One region of the Arthrobacter sp. zg-Y877 genome, then DNA from elsewhere that is predicted to be linked to it. Evidence: riboswitches for the same ligand, from Rfam matches in the RefSeq annotation. Region 1 holds a riboswitch; each other region holds the start of a gene.
The links. Region 1 has a riboswitch for S-adenosylmethionine ahead of QNO03_RS08215 (bifunctional o-acetylhomoserine/o-acetylserine sulfhydrylase). Riboswitches for the same ligand answer to the same signal wherever they lie in the genome.

Region 2: linked by a shared signal. The riboswitch ahead of QNO03_RS06810 (hypothetical protein) and the one ahead of QNO03_RS08215 (bifunctional o-acetylhomoserine/o-acetylserine sulfhydrylase) in region 1 are both predicted to bind S-adenosylmethionine.
Region 3: linked by a shared signal. The riboswitch ahead of QNO03_RS11425 (cobalamin-independent methionine synthase II family protein) and the one ahead of QNO03_RS08215 (bifunctional o-acetylhomoserine/o-acetylserine sulfhydrylase) in region 1 are both predicted to bind S-adenosylmethionine.

The regions. Positions count from the first base shown of each region.
Region 1 is NZ_JAUCPU010000003.1:152,943-157,146, forward strand. Features, by position in the region: gene metX (homoserine O-acetyltransferase MetX) at 1-559, opposite strand, end outside; gene QNO03_RS08215 (bifunctional o-acetylhomoserine/o-acetylserine sulfhydrylase) at 598-1,914, opposite strand; SAM riboswitch class IV at 1,992-2,108, opposite strand; gene QNO03_RS08220 (VOC family protein) at 2,268-2,918, shown strand; gene QNO03_RS08225 (hypothetical protein) at 3,088-4,032, shown strand; gene QNO03_RS08230 (glycoside hydrolase family 2 protein) at 4,151-4,204, opposite strand, start outside.
Region 2 is NZ_JAUCPU010000002.1:571,464-575,667, forward strand. Features, by position in the region: gene QNO03_RS06795 (ATP-dependent DNA ligase) at 1-222, opposite strand, end outside; gene QNO03_RS06800 (RBBP9/YdeN family alpha/beta hydrolase) at 233-784, opposite strand; gene QNO03_RS06805 (LLM class flavin-dependent oxidoreductase) at 856-1,875, shown strand; SAM riboswitch class IV at 2,454-2,586, shown strand; gene QNO03_RS06810 (hypothetical protein) at 2,602-3,006, shown strand; gene QNO03_RS06815 (hypothetical protein) at 3,050-3,205, opposite strand; gene QNO03_RS06820 (CPBP family intramembrane glutamic endopeptidase) at 3,296-4,060, opposite strand; gene QNO03_RS06825 (NAD(P)H-hydrate dehydratase) at 4,121-4,204, opposite strand, start outside.
Region 3 is NZ_JAUCPU010000007.1:124,119-128,322, forward strand. Features, by position in the region: gene QNO03_RS11420 (peptide MFS transporter) at 1-1,453, shown strand, start outside; SAM riboswitch class IV at 1,584-1,708, shown strand; gene QNO03_RS11425 (cobalamin-independent methionine synthase II family protein) at 1,727-2,932, shown strand; gene QNO03_RS11430 (hypothetical protein) at 3,004-3,366, opposite strand; gene pgm (phosphoglucomutase (alpha-D-glucose-1,6-bisphosphate-dependent)) at 3,499-4,204, shown strand, end outside.

The DNA of each region.
Region 1 (4,204 bases):
TCTGCTCCGCCGTGCTGGCCGCCGTCGCCGCGATCACCCCGCAGTGCAGCACCCGGTCCGGCTCGGTCACCGCCCATTCCAGGGCACGCGCTCCCCCGAGGGAACCACCCAGCACCGCATGCCAGCGGGCAATGCCGAGCCGGTCCGCCAGCCGCGCCTCCGCCCGGACCGAGTCGCGGATGGTGACGAACGGAAACCTCGACCCCCAGGGCAGTCCGTCCGGGTCCGGTGATGCCGGACCGGTGGATCCGTAGCACCCCCCGAGCATGTTGACCGAGACCACGAAGTACCGGTTGGTGTCCACGGTCCGCCCCGGGCCCACGAGCTCCTCCCACCAGCCCGGCTCGCCGCTGCTCCCCCGCGCCACATGGCTGCTTCCGGTCAGGGCATGCGGAACCAGGACCGCATTGCCCGCCTCCGGGTTCAGCTGGCCCCACGTCTCGTAGGCGAGGACGACGTCGGGCAGGTACCCGCCGGTTTCCAGCTCCAGTCCCCCTATGGAGGCATACTGCAGCACCCCGTCCTTAGCGGTGGGGTGCTGCAGCGGTGGCACCTGCAGGGACTTGCCCTGGGGTGCCGGGTTCCGGGTCACGGAGCCTACGCTCCCTTGGCAGCCCGGAACCCGGCGTCGAGGTCCGCGAGGATGTCGTCGATATGTTCGACGCCCACGGAGAGGCGGACCAGCCCCGGACTGACACCGGCCGCCAGCTGCGCTTCAGCTCCGAGCTGGCTGTGCGTGGTGGATGCCGGGTGGATCACCAGGGAGCGCACGTCGCCCACATTGGCCACGTGCGAGTGCAGTTCCAGTCCGTCGACGAAGCGTTTGCCGGCGTCTATGCCGCCCTCGATTTCGAAGGAGACAATGGCGCCGGTACCGCGCGGACCGTAGGTGCGGCCGCGGTCAAACCACGGACTGGACTCCAGGCCCGCGTACGCCACGGACACGACGTCGTCGTGCTGTTCCAGCCAGTTCGCTACGGCGACGGCGTTGGATACGTGCCGTTCGATCCGCAGGCTCAGGGTTTCCAGGCCCTGCGCGATCAGGAAGGCGTTGAAGGGCGACACCGCGGATCCGAGGTCGCGCAGCAGCTGGACGCGTGCCTTGAGGATGAACGCGAGGTTCGCCCCCAGCGCTCCGTTGACGCCCAGGTCCCGGGCGTAGACGAGCCCGTTGTAGCTTTCATCGGGCGTGTTGAAGCCGGGGAACTTCTCCGGATCGGCAGCGAAATCGAAGTTGCCCGAATCCACGATCACGCCGGCAATGGCGGTTCCGTGTCCGCCGAGGTACTTGGTGGCCGAGTGGACCACAATGTCGGCGCCCCACTCGATCGGGCGGATCAGGTACGGCGTGGACAGCGTGTTGTCCACGATCAGCGGAATGCCCGCGTCATGGGCCACGGCACTGATGCCTTCCAGGTCCAGGACATCCTGCCGGGGGTTGGAAACCACCTCGCCGAAGAACGCCTTGGTGTTGGGCCGGACGGCGTCGCGCCACTGGTCCAGGTTGTCCGGGTCCTGCACGAAGGTGGTTTCAATACCGAACCGCTTCAGGGTGTGCTTCAGCAGGTTGTAGGTGCCGCCGTAGAGGCTGGGGCTGGCGACCACATGGTCGCCCGCCTGCGCCACGTTCAGCAGCGCGAAGGTTTCCGCCGCCTGTCCGGAAGCCAGCAGCAGGGCGCCGACGCCGCCCTCCAGCGACGCGATCCGGTTTTCCACCGCTTCCTGGGTGGGGTTTCCGATCCGGGTGTAAATGGGTTCCAGTTCGGCCAGCGCAAACCGGTTGGCTGCGGCTTCGGCACTGGGGAAAACGAAGGACGTTGTCTGGTAGATGGGCAGGGCACGTGCGCCGGTGACGGCGTCGGGCTCCTGGCCTACGTGGATCTGGCGGGTTTCAAATGACCAATCTGCACTCATGATGCTCCCTCAAACCAGGGGCCGCACAACGCCGCCGGGGTGCATCCGGGTACGCCGGATATCCGGTGGGGTCGTGGGACCCGCGCTTGCCGGACGCCCGTTTGGCGTACGGCCAGGTCTTCACCCGGGGCACCCCACCGCGGTTGGAGGGTTGCCGGCCAGCAAGCCGGGGCTATCTGCTGGCACTCATGACCTGCACCAATGGAAACCGATCTAGCGGCGTTCTGCAAGCTCTGTGACGGACCATGAAAAACCCGTCGCTACGGTGGTGGTTTGGCGCGGGAGAGGGAAAAAATCCGCACTTAGGCATCCCTTGGTCGAGACGGGTATCACAACGTGCCACAATGGGCCGCATGCGCTTGGACCATGTTTCTTATGCCTGTGAATCCGACGGTCTTCTGGCCACCACAGAGAGGATTGCCGCTGCTCTCGGTGCCGACTTCGTGAAGGGTGGCGTCCACCCCCGGTTCGGTACCCGCAATATGATCCTGCCCCTGGCCAACAACCAGTACGTCGAGGTGGTGGAGGTACTGAACCACCCGGCGTCGGACAAGGCTCCCTTCGGGCAGGCCGTGCGCCAGCGCTCCGAATGCGGTGGCGGCTGGATGGGCTGGTGTGTTGCCGTGGACGATCTCTCCCCCTTCGAGGAACGCCTGGGCCGGTCCTCCGTGCCGGGCAACCGCAAGTTCCCCGATGGCCAGGAGCTCACCTGGCGGCAGATCGGCATCAACGGTCTCATCGCTGACCCGCAGGTGCCCTACCTGCTGCGCTGGGATGACAACACCGAGGAACTGCACCCCTCCAACGCGATCCCCGGCATGCCCGGCTCGGTGAAGCTGAAGTCGCTGACCATCGCCGGATCCGCTGCACGCGTCACAGACTGGCTCGGCCATCCGGTGGAGAAGCCGCTGGAGAACGTGGACGTCACCTGGATTGCCCCTGCCGGTACGCCGGGCATCATGTCGGTCACCTTCGACACCGCGAACGGTCCCGTCGAGATCTAGTTCTGGGTTCTGCTGCCGGTTTCGTTTCCTGCTGCCGTTTTGGGAAATCCCTGCGCTGCGGCGTGGCAGCAGTTTCCCAAACCGGTCGATTTCTCCGGAACCGGTCAGGTTTTCCACATGAAGGTAGTCCACCCTCCCGGTCCGACCTCGGGTTCTCCAGCCTGAGCGAATGAAACCTGAACTGCTTTTCGCGTCCGACGCGGAGTTGTACGGTTCCGGACGGCGTTCCCTGGCGCTGCGGTGCCGGGCGGGCGAGCTGATCCGCCTGCGCAGCGGGATCTACGTCCGCTCGGACGTGTGGCGGCAGCTACCTCGTTGGGAACAGAATCTGGTCCGGGTGCGGGCCACCGCGGAGCAGGTGCCGGGACAACGTGTGCTCATTCAACAATCAGCAGCCACCATTTGGGGACTGCCGGTGATCGGCACAGGTTCCGAAGTGTTGCTGCTGGCATCCGCTGCCTCCCACGGCCGACGCCGGGGAGACCTCCGCTGGAGCGCGCGCCGGCTGTTGGAACCCTTGGAGGTCGTGGACGGGTTGACACTAACTTCCAGGGCCCAGACGGTCCTGGACATGGCTGCCTATTTGGACTTTGAGCGCGCAGTTCCGGCCATGGACCGTGTGATGAACCCGGACCCCCTCCGCGGCCTTCCCGGGCTGAAGAAAGAAAACCTGAGGGAACTAGCCGGGAACCTGCCCGACCAGGCCAAACGGCTGCGGGCCCGACGGGTTGTCGACTTTGCAGATGCACGTTCTGAGTCGGCCGGTGAGTCATATTCCCGTGCCGTCCTGCACCGGCTGGGGTTTCCAGCTCCCGAGCTGCAACATGAATTCAGGACACCTGCGGGGCGTTTCCGCACGGATTTTTACTGGGCGGAACACGACCTTGTGGGTGAATTCGACGGTGCCGTGAAATACGGCGCAAACGTGTCCACGATTAAACCTTCGTGGGAGACGCTTACGCAGGAAAAACGCCGGGAAGACGCCATCCGGGCCACCGGTACGGTCGTGGTCCGCTGGTCCTGGAACGACATCGGCAGGCCGGGTGAACATCCGGAGAGTCTGACAAGGAAAATGCTCGGTGCCGGGCTGCTCCGAAGCCGCCGCCACGGGTGATTTCTCTACCACTTCGGGATTCTGCTGCCGGTTTGGGAAATCCCTGCGCTGCGGCGTGGCAGCTGTTTCCCAAACCGTACGATTTCCACAAACCGCAGGCAAAATGGCAGCAAAACCCTCAGCGCCGCGCAGCCCGGATGAGCCGGGCATTGATCCGGCGCACCAGCGCCGC
Region 2 (4,204 bases), on a different contig from region 1:
GCACCGCTCGGGAAGATTCGTGCGGAGGGCGTCGACGAGTTCCGGGAAGTACCGTGTCATCGGCTTTTCGTTCCGGGAGCCGATTTCGACGTCGTCGCCGTCCCGGAAAATGATGGACCGGAACCCGTCCCACTTTGGTTCGTAGAGGTAGTCCCCGCGGGGCAGGGCGCTGACGGATTTGGCCAGCATCGGGGCAATCGGAGGCATCACCGGAAGATCCATGTGCCCATTCTTATCCGATTGCGGGCCGTTCCCCCAGCCCTGCGGTGAAGGCGGTGAACAGGTCGCGGCCCTGCTGCCAGGACCCCACACCGCTCTTTTCGTTGATGTGGGCCACCTCGCCGGCATCGATGACGGGCACGTTCCAGGCTGCGGCCATGCTCCGTGCCGCGGGCAGGGCGCAATAGGGGTCGCTCTGGCTGGCAATCAGCAGGCCGGGAACGGGCAGTTCCTCCATCCGCGGATTCCGGAATGTTTCAACAACTTGCGGGAAGGAGGCAGCAACGGGATCCGGCGGGCTGACCAGGAACGCGCCGCGGGCGCCGTCGGGGTTCCGATGCAGCCATTCCACTGCGGCCAGGCAGCCGAGGCTGTGCGCAACGAGGACCGTCTGCCCGTTCCGCGCTCCGGCGGACCGGTCCAGGGCGGCCATCCAGTCCTCCAGATCGGGTTCGTCCCACGACGACGGCGAGATGCGGGTGGCATCGGGCAGCTCTGCCTCCCAGCGGCTTTGCCACTGCTCCGGCGGTGAGCCCTGGTAGCCCGGGATTATGGTGATGTGCATTGGAGCTGCTTCCTTTCGCTGTCCTGCATGTGAGCGGGAATACTGCCGACCGCTCCGGCGCTGGAGCTGATATGAAGAAAATAGGGTTCCTGTCCTTCGGACATTACCGGAATGCGATTGGGTCGCTGACCCCTTCAGCGGGGGACGCACTGCGTCAGCAGGTTGAGTTGACCGTCGCTGCGGAGGAGGTCGGGGTGGATGGTGCCTATCTGCGGGTCCACCACTTCGCACCGCAGTTCTCCGCACCGTTCCCACTGCTCGCGGCTATGGCCGCCCGGACCAGCCGGATCGAGCTGGGCACCGGCGTGATCGACATGCGTTACATGAATCCGATCGGAATGGCCGAAGATGCTGCAGCCACCGATCTGATCAGCGCCGGACGGCTGCAGCTGGGCATCAGCCGGGGATCCCCCGAGCCGGCCCTGCGCGGCTATGAGTCCTTCGGCTACGTTCCCGGCCCGGATTCCTCCGACGCCGAGATGGCCCGGCAGCACACGGAAGTCTTCCGGGCCGCCATAGCCGGAGCAGGTGTGGCGCAGGCCGATCCGGCCATGACCGGCAGCACCGGCGCCATGGCCGTCGACCCCCTCTCCCCCGGTCTCCCCGACCGCATCTGGTGGGGGTCCGGCACCCGGGCCACCGCCAAATGGACCGGAGAGCAGGGCATGAACCTCATGAGCTCCACCCTCCTCACCGAAGACACCGGTGTGCCGTTCGATCAGCTGCAGGCCGAGCAGATCGCCGTGTACCGGCAGGCGTGGGCCGACGCCGGGCATCAGGGCACACCGCGTGTGTCCGTCAGCCGCAGCATCATTCCCCTGGTGACCGAGGCGGACCGGCGGTACTTCGGACTCCGCGCCCAGGCCGAAGGCCGCGACCAGGTGGGCCACCTCGACGGCGGCCTGGCCCGGTTCGGCAAGAGCTACATCGGTGAACCGGACGTCATCGCCGCGGAGCTGGCTGCAGATGCCGCCGTTCAGGAAGCGGACACGGTCCTGGTGACCGTGCCGAACCAGCTCGGCGTGGACTACAACGCGCAGCTGCTGGAAAGCATCGTCAAGCTCGTCGCCCCGGGGGCCGGCTGGCGGTAAGTCGCCGGTAGGTCCCTGGGGTGCCCACCCCAGCGGGCTGGAACCTTGGCACCTTCGGGGCCTGGATCCGGCGGCAACGAAATTCCCCGCTCGCAGAGCTCGCGGAGAATATTAAAGCCGCCTCCCCCAGACCCCTTCGTGCGTCCGTCACCGTCCGCCAAGCCCTTCGTGGGTCCGCTGCTTCCCGCCCCGCCTTGGGCGTGCGTCGACTCCTGCCAAACCCCTTCGTGGGTCCGTCTCCTCCCGGCGCCTTCGTGCGTCCGTCACCTTCCGCAATGCCCCGGATGGTGAGGAGCGGAGCCTCATCCCGGCTGTCGCATCCTTCGGGCCCACCTCTGGTGGGGAGTGTGCGAGGGTATTCGGCCCCGGGACCTTCCGCGGACGGAAGGCGAGCTGCGGACTATGGCGCCGGACGGGCCGGGTTAGGCGGCTTTAATAACTTTCGCGAGCTCTGCGAGCGGAAGTTTTCGTTGCCGCCGTTCCGGTCCGCCCGGCGCACCCACCGGAACGCTCACCGCCGCACACCCGGGAATGGCCCCTGTCGAAATGTCGGCGGCCTCCGCTAAAGTAGTTTTCAGCTTCACGAGATGTGGCCTCCGCCCGGGAAACCGGGCATAAAAGCTCCGACTGGCCCCACACCAACCCCACTGTTCGGCGGGTGGTTCGGATGACGAAGCGGCCTGCTTCGTCCGTTGCAGGCAAGGACAACCTGAAAAGGAACCCACTGTGAGCATTTCCAGTGTCAGCAAATCCGGTCTCAGCAACTGCAGCGGCTTCGCGCCGGGGCACAACATCCATTGGATCCACGGCCGCCGTCTCGAGGGCTGGGAGCAGTGGTCGGACGTCGAAGCCACGGCCGATCCGCAGCTGGACCTCATTTACCTGGTGTCCGAAGGAATCCAGCACCTGATGTGGTTCCACAACGTTCCGGCCGTTGCCACCGCACTGGCGGCCGCCGTCGACACCCCGCAGTGGTGCCAGCGCTATTCCACGCTGATGGTGCCCGGCGGCTTCGAGTCCGGTGCGCGGAGTTCTTTTTTCTACTTAGCCCGGCCGGAGCGGGTGGTTCCATGCAACGGCTCCCTGGTGCGGGCACCGGAAACTGAGCAGATCGAAAAGGCCGGCTCCTAGCTGCCGTACCGCCCCGGCATCCGGATGCCGGGGCGGCTCGGTGCTACAGGGGTTCTCCGGTTTCGCCGGGCACGCCACGAAGCTGGGCGATGCGCAGCCGCAGGAAGATAATCACCAACACCAGCGCCCACACCACCAGGACTGAAACCCCGATAACCGCGAGCAGATACAAAATTCCAAACGCCGAGCCGATTGCCATGTTGTCCCCCATTGTTGCCGGATTATTGACCGGTTGGTGGCGATGCTACCGCAGTGCTCAGGCACCCACTTCTCCGGCGGCGAGGCCCGGCTACTGCTGAAGCAGCTCCGGCGGGACCGCGTACATCACCAGCACCCCCAGGAGGTTCTTCGCCGCGTGCACCCCGTAGGACAGCATGAAGTTGTTGCCCGCCCAGACATAGAGGCCGACCAGGGTGGCACCCATCGCCAGGTAAGGCACCAGGACCGGCAGGGTGAGGGATTCCTTGCCCACGACGTGGATGGACGCGAACAACAGGACCGACAGGATGCCGCAGGCCCAGATATTCCAGTACCGGCTGAGCTTGCCGATCAGCAGGTGCCGGAAGATGTACTCCTCCACAAAGGGCGCCAGCACCACGATCAGGGGAATGATCAGCCAGGGCGAGACGGACCCGACAAACCCCTGGACCGCTTCCTGGTTCGCTGCGGTCTGGACATCCCCTGTCACCAGGACAGCGGCCATGGTGGCGATGAGCATGATGATGACGCCCGCGGGAATCAGAGACAGCGTCAGCACCGGGCGGGTGGCCAGGATCTTCGTTTCCCGCACCACATACGGGCGGGCCGCAAGGAAGGCCAAAAGGCCGGCAACTGCGTAGAAGCCCAGGTTCAGGACGTAGGAGGCGGTGAGGGGATCCGGAACCACCATCACCAGCACCGGGAAAATGAGCCCCGGTGCGAAACTCAAGACCAGCAGGAACAGGACATAGAATCCGGCCGCCACGGCATCCCGCCGGGTGAAGCGGTAGGAAAGCCACGGTATCGACGCCGGTGGACGCCCCGCCGGTCCGGTCCGGTATTCGTTCGCAGTCATACCCTCAGGATATGGGCCATCCCGGAGCTATGGGGCATCCGGCGGGGATACAGGCCTGCGCTAATTCAGCTCCGCGATCACCGGAGGCATGGCGTCCAGCAATTCCCGTGCCAGGAAGCTGAGCGGCCCCCGGGAGGCTGAGAG
Region 3 (4,204 bases), on a different contig from region 1:
TACCCCAGGCGTAAAAGAAGCGCGTAAAACCTTCTTCGGCCATCCCCGGATGTTGGCCAACCTCTTCAGTGTTGAGCTGTGGGAGCGATTCTCCTTCTACGGCATGCAGGGCATCCTGCTGTACTACATGTACTACAGCACCACCGACGGCGGCCTCGGCATCGACGAAGCCATCGCCGTCTCCCTGGTCGGTGCGTATGGCGGTGGCGTGTACCTCTCCACCATCCTCGGTGCATGGCTGGCGGACCGCGTCTTCGGCGCCGAACGGGTGCTGTTCTACGCCGCCGCACTGGTCATGCTGGGCCACATTTCCCTGGCCGTGCTTCCCGGCGCCGTCGGACTGGCCGCAGGCCTGATCCTGATCGCCCTGGGTTCCGGCGGCGTCAAGGCCAATGCGACATCGCTCGTCGGCACCTTGTACGACGAGAAGGACCAGCGGCGCGACGCCGGCTTCTCCATCTTCTACATGGGCATCAACATCGGTGCCCTGATCGGCCCGATCCTGACCGGTCTGGCCTGGACCGAGTACGGCTTCCACTACGGCTTCGGCCTGGCCGCCATCGGCATGGCCATCGGTCTGGTGCAGTACGGCGTAACCCGCAAGAACCTGCCCGAATCCGCACATCATGTAGCCAACCCGCTCCCGAAGCAGCAGTACATGAAGGTCGGGCTCATTGCCGTGGCCGGTCTGGTTGTTATTGCGCTGGCCGTTGTCTTCAACATCCTGACCGCCAAGAACCTCGCCGTGGTCATGGCGGCCGTGGCCATCGTGGCTTCCGTCGCCTACTTCGTCATCATCCTCAGCAGCAAGAAGGTGAACCAGGTGGAACGCCGCCGGGTGTACTCCTTCATGCCGCTCTTTATTGCCAGCGCTGCGTTCTGGGCCTTGTTCCAGCAGCAGTTCACGGTGGTTGCCATGTACGCGGACACCTCCCTGAACCGCAGCATCTTCGGCTGGGAAATGCCGCCGAGCTGGGTGCAGTCCATTAACCCGGTCTTCATCATCATCTTCGCCGCGGTCTTCGCCGGTGTGTGGACCAAGATGGGCGACCGCCAGCCGTCCTCCCCGCTGAAGTTCGCCATGGGCCTGGCCGTGATGGGCCTCGCCTTCCTGGCCTTCATTCCGTTCTCCGGAGGTGCCCCGAACAGCACCCCGCTGCTGGCCATGGCCGGCATCCTGCTGCTGTTCACCTTCGCCGAACTGTTCCTGTCCCCGATCGGCCTGTCGGTGGCAACCAAGCTGGCTCCGGAAGTCTTCCGGACCCAGATGGTGGCCCTGTTCTTCCTGTCCGTCTCCCTGGGCACCACCCTGGCCGGCTGGCTGGCACAGTTCTACGATCCCGCAACCGAGGTCAGCTACTTCACCTTCAGCGGCGTCACCGCAATCATCCTGGGCATTGCCCTGGCTGCGGCGACACCGTCGATCAAGAAGCTCATGGGCGGCGTGCGCTAGCAGCACCCCGCACCACTGCAGCAGGGACGGCGGCACCGGAACTCTCCGGTGCCGCCGTCCTTTTTTGTGTCCGCTTGTGTCCGCAGACATGCTTGGCTGTGCCCCGGAACGTGGTTAGGATGGGTCCCAGCTTCAGGAGACACGGCCGCCAAGCTCCGACTTGGCCGTGCACCAACCCCATGCTTCGCGGGTGGTTCGGATGACGAAGCGGCCTGCACCGCCCTTCCGGGCGTCCGGTGCCGGCAAGAGCACTGCTTCCCAAGGATGACTGCCATGCGCAAAAGCACTGACCGCATTTTGACCACCCACGCCGGTTCCCTTCCCCGTACTCCTGAACTGCTGGCCGCGAATGCGGCACGCGAAGCCGATCCCGCAGACACCGGGGGTTACGCGGAGCTACTGCAGGCCGCCGTCGCCGACCTGGTGGCCCGCCAACTGAAGGCCGGCATCGATATTCCGAACGACGGCGAATACGGCCACGCGATGTCCGCCGACGTCGACTACGGGGCCTGGTGGTCCTATTCCTTCTCCCGGCTCGCCGGCCTGAGCGTGGCCGAAACGGGAATCTGGGACATGGAGCCGCACCGCTCCGAACCGGGCAGTGTGGTCCTCACCAGCTTCGGCGACCGCCGCGACCGGCAACGCTTCTCCGCGGCCTACTCCGACCCGTCCTCGGGCATCACCACGGGCGCGCAGAAGGTCTTCCCGAAGGTCACGGGCCCGGTGGAATACACCGGGTACGACGCCGTGGCGAACGACATTGCCAACCTCAAGGCGGGATTGGCGTCGGCGGGGCTGACGGAAGGCTTCCTGGCGTCACTGTCCCCCGGGTCCTGTTCCCGGATTGCCAACGAGTACTACGCCACCGAGGAAGAGTTCATTTTCGCGTGTGCGGACGCCATGCGCGAGGAATACCTGGCCATTGCCGACGCCGGGCTGATTGTCCAGATCGATGACCCGTCCATCGCGGAGAACTGGGACCAGATCAATCCCGAACCGTCCGTCGAGGACTACCTCAGGTTCACGCAGGTCCGTGTGGAGGCCCTGAACTACGCCCTGCGCGGCATCCCGGAGGAACAGGTCCGGTTCCACCTATGCTGGGGCTCCTGGCACGGGCCGCACACCACGGACATCGAGTTCCGGCATCTGGTGGACACCCTGCTGCGGATCAACGCGGGCGGCTACAGCTTTGAAGCCGGAAACGTGCGGCACGAGCACGAATGGCGGGTCTGGGAGGACACCAAACTGCCGGACGGCAAGGTCATCCTCCCCGGCGTCGTCTCCCATGCCACCAACGTGGTGGAGCATCCGGAACTGGTGGCGAACCGGATCGAGCGTTTCGCCGGGCTGGTGGGACGGGAAAACATCATTGCCTCCACTGACTGCGGGCTGGGCGGACGGGTGCATCCCCAGATCGCGGCCGCCAAACTCGAGGCCCTGGGCGAGGGTGCCCGGCTGGCAAGCAGCCGGCTCTGGTAACCCAACAGCGGTGCCGCCGGCCCGCTCGTGCGGCGGAAAAGCCCTTTCCGCGGCGTGCGGAACCAGCCTCGTCAGCGGTCCAGCCCGGCACTGACCAGCACGAGCATCCCGCTCACGGCGGCCAGGGCGCCCAGCGCGCAGATGGTGTTGAACGCCGCCGCTCCGAGCTGCCGCCGGCCCCGGGCGAAGAGGATACCGGCAGTAATCCACGCCGCGGCCAGGACCAGGACGGCCAAGGGGCCGGCGGCGAAACCCGCAGTGTTTTCCGCCCAGCTGGGCAGCCGGAACGCTGCCCGCTGCGTCCAGAAAAACCACAACACCGGGGCGGCGCAGAGGTAAAGCACGTTAAAACCCACCATGAGCGCCCGGGTGCCGCGGCGCAGGCCCTGCGGCACACGCTCCCGTGCTGGACCAAAACCGCCTGAAACAGCCACTATGCTCTTCCCCCTGACACTCCCTGGCTTCCCGCCGCCAAGACTTCGGGATAGAGCCTAAGGCCCCCGGCCCCGGTTTCCCTGCAGGGCCGTGTCTGCCGTCTGCGCCGTTTCTTTGGCATGCTTAGGGGTATGTCTAATCGTGCCGGCCAGCGTGCCGAACCTTCCGACCTTGTAGATCTCACTGCGCTTTTGGACGCCTATTACGACGTCGTCCCGGATCCAGCCAACGTTGCACAGCGCGTGGCGTTCGGAACCTCCGGGCACCGGGGCTCCTCCCTCAACGGTGCCTTCAATGAGCAGCACATTGCCGCCATTACCCAGGCGATCGTGGAGTACCGCACGTCGGCGGGCATCACCGGACCGCTGTTCATGGGCAAGGACACGCATGCACTGTCCGAACCGGCACAGAACACGGCACTTGAGGTCCTGGCCGCCAACGGCGTGAACGTACAGATCGACGCGCGCAACGGGTTCACGCCCACCCCCGCCGTCAGCCACGCCATCCTCCGGCACAATGCCACCCGGACCGAGCAGGCCGACGGCATTGTTGTCACCCCGTCACACAACCCGCCCGCGGACGGCGGCTTCAAGTACAACCCGCCCACCGGCGGGCCGGCCGGTTCCGATATCACCAACTGGATTGCGGACCGCGCCAACGAGCTGCTGGAAAACGGCCTGGCCGGCGTCCGCCGCATCCCCCTCGGCGAAGCGCGCCTGGCGGACTCGGTGGGCACCTATGACTTCCTGGCGCACTATGTGGAAGACCTCCCCGCGGTCCTGAACCTCGACGCCATCCGCAGTGCAGGGCTCCACATCGGCGCCGATCCCCTGGGCG